Regions from separate parts of the Pseudomonas sp. FG43 genome, predicted to be linked through region 2. Evidence: predicted binding sites of a transcription regulator. Region 2 holds the regulator's gene; the other holds the start of a gene.
What was found. Region 2 encodes FliA, which starts transcription of late flagellar genes. Its sites were predicted from a motif close to CTAAAGTTTNNNNNNNNNNNGCCGNTAA; they were not measured.
Positions count from the first base shown of each region.

Region 1: motA (flagellar motor stator protein MotA) is a predicted target of FliA. The motif match lies at 1,850-1,877, and genes of this name have one in related genera.

Region 1 is NZ_JBMDJL010000035.1:6,708-10,125, forward strand. Features, by position in the region: gene ACODS3_RS26315 (rhodanese-like domain-containing protein) at 1-155, opposite strand, end outside; gene ACODS3_RS26320 (HDOD domain-containing protein) at 200-1,735, opposite strand; gene motA (flagellar motor stator protein MotA) at 1,936-2,787, shown strand; gene motB (flagellar motor protein MotB) at 2,791-3,418, shown strand, end outside.
Region 2 is NZ_JBMDJL010000008.1:91,064-94,481, reverse strand. Features, by position in the region: gene ACODS3_RS11790 (protein phosphatase CheZ) at 1-561, opposite strand, end outside; gene ACODS3_RS11785 (chemotaxis response regulator CheY) at 581-955, opposite strand; gene fliA (RNA polymerase sigma factor FliA) at 1,215-1,955, opposite strand; gene fleN (flagellar synthesis regulator FleN) at 1,952-2,785, opposite strand; gene flhF (flagellar biosynthesis GTPase FlhF) at 2,901-3,418, opposite strand, start outside.

The DNA of each region.
Region 1 (3,418 bases), on a different contig from region 2:
GTACGCTTGGGATCGACGAAGCGGGCGCCGCGGATATGACCAGCCTCGTAACGGGCGCTGCTGGTCAGATCGACGAGGATCAGTTGCGGGGCGTCAAGGCGCTCAAGCAGATCTTGTGGCTCGATGACCAACGGCAAACCAGTGAAGACGGACATTTGCAGCCTCCGATAAAGAGAAAGTGCGAATTGTACGCCAGGCCTCAGGCTTTGCGTTGGCTAAAGATGGCCAGTGATCGTTCAATACATTGCGCGGTTTTTCCGAATGCCTGAACGGATATTTCCGACAATGGACCGCCTCCCTGGTCGGCGACCACCAGCAGCAGGACTCTGCCGTTGTTACCCAGCGAGCGGATCAGCCAGTGCTCTCCTTTGAAGATGCCTTTCAGGGCTGCGGGCAGCAGTGCAGAAAACTGTGCGAGGTTGGTCGGGGTGATCCGCAACTGGGTCGGCTGCGTCATCAAGCGTTGCAGGAGCGTGCTTTCTTTTATGGAGAACTGCAGGCCCGAGACTTCTTGCGGCAGGCCACCAGCCAGATGCACGCGCAGCACGCTGCCTGTCTTGTCCGCCATCAGCAGCATGACCCGCTGCATGCCGCAGGACATCAACGTGTCGCGAGCGGTCGTGGTCAGGTGGATGGAATTGATGAATGGCGTGGGTTCGACCAGCAGTTCGGCACACTGCTTGCGCCATTGTTGCAGCGCGTCGGCCGTCGGTGGTGGAGCGATCTCGTTGTCACGCCTGATGCGCCGGGCATCCCAGGGCCAGATCAGCGATTCGGCCGGATGCCACAGATCTGCTTCCGAATGCACGCGGGCACTGCTGGCGGCGTTCTGGTGGATCTGTTGCTGAACTTCATCCAGTGGCTGTTGCAGATAAAGGCTTGCGAGTCGCTCCCAGCGCAGGCAGTGAGGGCTGTTCCACGCCTGCTGGGCAGACAGCGCCACGCCATTGCCCAGCAGCACGGTATTGGCCGGTTGATTCAGCCAGCGGCGCAGGTTCGGATCGGCGTCCATCAGTTGCTGCTGGCGCAACGGGTCGTGATCTTCTCGGGCGATGTGCAGGGCCTTGACCAGCTCACGTCGCTCGTTGATCAGCACTTTATAGCCGCGGGTCACCCAGACCGGCAGGCGCCAGAACTCGGCCAGCGCCAGGCACAGGTCCAGCAGGCTGACGCCGAACAGCTCCTTCTCGACCACACGGCTGGGCTCGCCTTTGTGAATGACCCGCACTTCCCAGTCCTCCAGAAGTTTGGGGTGCGCGAGTGCCATGGGCCACAGCGGCGACAGAAACAGCAGGCTGCCCAGATGAATGTCCTGCCACAGGCGCGCAAGCCGGCTGGCGAACAGGCCGTTGGCCTGTTGCGTGGCATGCTGGCTGATAAGGATCAACTGGCGGAAGGCGGCCGGTATGTCCTGGGGTTCCCTGGCGGGCAGGCGACCGAGCAGGACTTCGGTACGTGCCAGTCCCAGGCGGTTGATTGCAATCTCAAGGCTTTCAGCCGGTTCCACCATGCCATGGCTCTTGTGGTTGGCTTCACGCAGCACGCTCAATACCAGTTCCGGGCTTTCCTGCATCATGTCGGCGATGTCGCGCAGCGAGCGGCGGCTGTCTTTCAGAGCTTCGCGCACATGATTGTGGTTCACCACCGGGATGGGCAGGTCCACGGCATCCAGATGCCTGATCCAGGCATCGAGTGTTTTGGGTATCGAGTGCTTCACAGAGCTTGCGGTCGACATTGGAAGGCCTTTACAGCTGATTTTTTTAAGCAGCGCAGGCTGCGATTCTTAGGGGCTGGACAGCTGTTTTCAAGCTCTTGTTCAAGGGCCGAACTGGTTTTTAACAAGAACTGACTATAGTCTGGACCAATGAGGCCGATACGTAGAATAAGAGTTTCCGCACATGTCCCTGAACCCGACTCGATAAGTATTTTCTACCTATGGCTAAAATTATCGGCATCATCGTCGTTTTCGCGAGCGTGCTCGGCGGATACGTTCTATCCCACGGTCAGGTCGCAGCACTGTTTCAGCCTTATGAAGTGCTGATTATCGGTGGTGCGGCTCTGGGTGCATTCCTCCAGGCCAACCCTGGCTATATGACCATGCACGTCTTCAAGAAATCCTTGCAGATGTTCGGTACGCGCTTCACACACGCTTACTACCTCGAAGTGCTGGGGCTGGTCTATGAAATCCTCAACAAGAGTCGTCGCGAAGGCATGATGGCGATTGAAGGGGATATCGAGGAGCCGGCTTCCAGCCCGATCTTCGCCAAGTACCCTGGCGTGCTCAAGGATGCACGCATGACGGCCTACATCTGCGATTACCTGCGGATCATGTCGTCGGGCAACATGGCGCCCCACGAACTCGAAGGCCTGTTCGACATGGAATTGTTGAGCATGAAGGAAGAGCTTGAGCACCCTTCCCATGCCGTCACCGGTATCGCCGACGGTATGCCCGGTTTCGGTATCGTGGCAGCGGTACTGGGTATCGTGATCACCATGGCTTCCCTGGGCTCCGGTGACAAGGCCGCCATCGGTATGCACGTAGGTGCGGCTCTGGTAGGTACTTTCTTCGGTATTCTGGCGGCCTATGGCTTCTTCGGCCCGCTGGCCACTTCCCTGGCTCACGATGCCAAGGAAGAAATGAACGTCTACGAATGCATCAAGGCTTCCCTGGTGGCTTCGGCTTCCGGCATGCCGCCTTCACTGGCCGTGGAGTTCGGTCGCAAGGTTCTGTATCCAGCGCACCGGCCCAGCTTCAGCGAGCTGGAACAAGCGGTTCGCGGTCGTTAAGCCATGGAAAATAATCAGCCGATAATCATCAAGCGCGTAAAGCGCTTTGGTGGCGGACACCACGGTGGCGCCTGGAAGATTGCCTTCGCTGACTTTGCGACAGCGATGATGGCGTTCTTCCTGGTGCTGTGGCTGCTGTCTGCTGCTACGCCCGAGCAGTTGATTGCGGTCGCCGGTTACTTCAAGGACCCGGTCGGCTTCACTGACAGTGGCTCGCCTTATGTGATCGACCTGGGCGGCTCGCCTGAGATGTCGCCTAACCAGACCCTCAACCCCGAGGTCAAGACCACGCCGTCCCCGGATACCGTGCCTATCGAGTCGGATACCTCCGAATCCAAGGCCGAGCAGGTCGAGCAAGAGCGTCTGGAGATGCTGTTGCAGGAACTGCAGAACAAGGTTGAAGAGAACCCGCAACTGCAGAAGTTCAAGGACCAGATCCTGTTCGAGATCACTCAGGATGGCTTGCGGATCCAGATCATGGATGCCGATAACCGGCCTATGTTCGACTCCGGCAGTGCGCGTCTGAAGCCGTATTTCGAGGATATTCTGCTGGCCATGGCCGACACCATTCGCACGGTGCCGAACAAGATCAGTATCAGCGGTCACACCGATGCCAAGCCATATGTGGGCA
Region 2 (3,418 bases):
CTGCGTAACGCGCTTGATCACCTGACCGGTAAGATCCTGATAATCCTGGGCCAGCAGAATGTCATTGAGATGGCTGGCAACGGTATGAGCTTCGGATTCGGTACGGGACAGGAAACCGTCGACACGCTTGGCCAGATCACGAAACTCTTCAGCACCGATTTCCCGACGCATGAAACGCCCCCAGTCCGCGCTCAGCGACTTGGCATCTTCGCTCAGCCCGTTCATCAGCGGCGTGCTCTGCTCTACCAGGTCCATCGTGCGGTTGGCCGCATTCTCGGTCAGTCGTACAACATACGACAGACGATCGGCGGCATCAGTGATCTGCGACACTTCTTCGGCTTGCGGCATGTTCGGGTCAATATGAAAATTGACGATCGCACTATGCAGTTCGCGAGTCAGCTTGCCGACTTCCTGATACAGGCCACGATCACGAGCCTGGTTGAGCTCATGGATCAATTGCACGGCATCACCGAAGCGGCCTTTTTCAAGGCTGGCAACCAGTTCCTGCGCGTGTTTCTTCAGGGTTGACTCGAAGTCACCCAGTGAATCGTTGTTGTCCATAGCGCCCTCGCGGCATGCATCAGCTGTTGACGCGTTCAAAGATCTTTTCGATCTTCTCTTGCAGCACTTGGGCCGTGAACGGTTTCACGACGTAACCGTTCACACCAGCCTGGGCAGCTTCAATGATCTGCTCACGCTTGGCTTCAGCGGTCACCATCAGTACCGGGAGACTTTTGAGACGCTCATCCTGACGCACCTGACGCAACAGATCGATACCGGTCATGCCAGGCATGTTCCAGTCAGTCACCAGAAAGTCAAAGGAACCGCTTTGAAGCATCGGCAAGGCAGTGATGCCGTCGTCCGCTTCGGATGTGTTGGTGAACCCCAGGTCACGCAACAGATTTTTTATGATCCGCCGCATCGTTGAGAAGTCATCAACGATGAGGATTTTCATGTTCTTGTCCAATTCGACCTCCAAGCAGTCTTTAACGCATTCAGCACCTGAACACGCTGTTCACTCAATACTGGCACAGCACACCCCCGGCTGTACGAAAACGACGACGGGCTTGGCAAAACAACAAAACAGAAACCTGAACCAGCAGGCCATAGGCTCTGTCCGAACAGGCTCCTGCCTTGTCTATCCTGATACCACGTAACGCTCTGCACAGCCGGCTTGCGACAACCTGAGACTCTTGCAAGTCACAAATCGCCCATCAACGCGCTCGCCACTCCCCCAAACGCCCTCGCAAACGAGCTGCGCACTGGCTGTGTAACTGGCTGACCCGCGACTCGCTGACCCCAAGCACCTCACCGATTTCCTTGAGGTTCAGCTCTTCGTCATAGTACAGCGCCAATACCAGCCGCTCACGCTCCGGCAAGTTGGCGATTGCATCTGCCAGCGCTGCCTGGAAACGCTCATCTTCCAGGTCACGCGACGGTTCGAGCGAGCCGCTTGCGCCGTCCTCATGCAACCCTTCATGGTCGCCGTCCTGCAAAAGGTCGTCGAAGCTGAAGAGACGGCTGCCTAAGGTATCATTCAAAATCCCATAATAATCATCGAGACTTAACTGGAGTTCGGCAGCAACCTCATGATCTTTAGCGTCACGACCGGTTTTTGCTTCAATTGCGCGAATTGCGTCACTCACCATGCGCGTATTGCGATGCACCGAACGTGGCGCCCAGTCACCCTTGCGCACTTCATCGAGCATGGCACCGCGGATACGAATCCCGGCATAAGTCTCGAAACTCGCACCCTTGGTGGAGTCGTACTTGGTAGAAACTTCCAGCAAGCCGATCATGCCGGCCTGGATCAGATCTTCAACCTGCACACTGGCAGGCAGACGCGCCAGCAAGTGGTAGGCAATACGCTTGACCAACGGCGCGTAACGCTCGATGAGTTCGTACTGCGAATTCCTGGAAGCCTTGCTGTACATTTGAAAGCCGCTCGCTGTCATTGAACAGGCCCCGCACTGGTCTGGTGAACAAGTCGTTCGACGAAGAACTCCAGATGACCACGCGGGTTGGCCGGCAACGGCCAGGTATCAACCTTCTGGGCAATGGCCTTGAAAGCCAGTGCGCATTTGGAGCGTGGAAACGCCTCGTAAACAGCGCGCTGCTTCTGAACCGCCTTGCGAACACACTCGTCGTAAGGAACGGCACCGACATATTGCAGAGCCACATCAAGGAAGCGATCAGTCACTTTCGTCAGTTTGGCGAACAGATTGCGCCCTTCCTGTGGGCTCTGGGCCATATTGGCCAGAACACGAAAACGGTTCATGCCGTAGTCGCGGTTAAGCAGCTTGATAAGCGCGTAGGCGTCGGTAATCGAGGTAGGCTCATCGCAGACCACCAGCAATACTTCCTGCGCTGCGCGCACGAAGCTGACAACCGACTCGCCGATACCGGCAGCGGTGTCGATCACCAGCACATCGAGGTTGTCGCCAATCTCGCTGAACGCCTGGATAAGACCGGCATGCTGGGCTGCTGAAAGATGGACCATGCTCTGGGTGCCGGACGCCGCAGGCACGATGCGCACACCGCCCGGCCCCTGCAACAGGACATCGCGCAGGTCGCAACGGCCCTCGATGACGTCAGCCAGCGTGCGCTTGGGCGTCAGGCCCAGCAGAACATCGACATTGGCCAGACCAAGGTCGGCATCGAGCAGCATGACGCGCCGGCCGAGTTCGGCCAGGGCCAGTGAAAGGTTCACTGACACGTTAGTCTTACCGACGCCACCTTTGCCACCGGTCACTGCGATAACCTGTACGGGATGCATGCTGCCCATGTTATTTCTTTACCTTGTCTTGCGTAGACCGAAACCACATTACGGGCTGCACGTTCGCGAACGAACAATGCCTGGCAGACCATTGATGCAGGGACATTCCAGTAATATCCATCAGTTACCCCACTCTCTTGCCAGGGGTGTGATAGAGGTCGGCAAACATATCGGCCATCGCTTCCTCGCTCGGCTCATCCTGCATTTGCACGCTGACTGCGCGGCTCACCAACTGGTGGCGACGCGGCAGGTGCAAGTCATCAGGAATACGTGGTCCATCCGTCAAATAAGCCACAGGTAATTCATGGCCAATCGCAAGGCTCAACACTTCTCCGAGGCTTGCGGTTTCATCAAGCTTGGTCAGGATGCAACCTGCCAAACCACAACGCTTGTAACTGTGATAGGCCGCAGTCAGTACCTGCTTCTGGCTGGTTGTCGCCAGCACCAGGTAGTTGCGGGCACGTATGCCACGTCCGGCGAGGCTTTCCAGTTGCATGCGCAAGGCTGGATCACTGGCCTGCAGGCCGGCGGTATCGATCAGCACCACGCGCTTGCGCAGCAGTGGCTCCAGCGCCTGGGCCAATGACTGGCCCGGATCGACGTGGGTAACCGGAACATTGAGGATGCGCCCCAGAGTCTTGA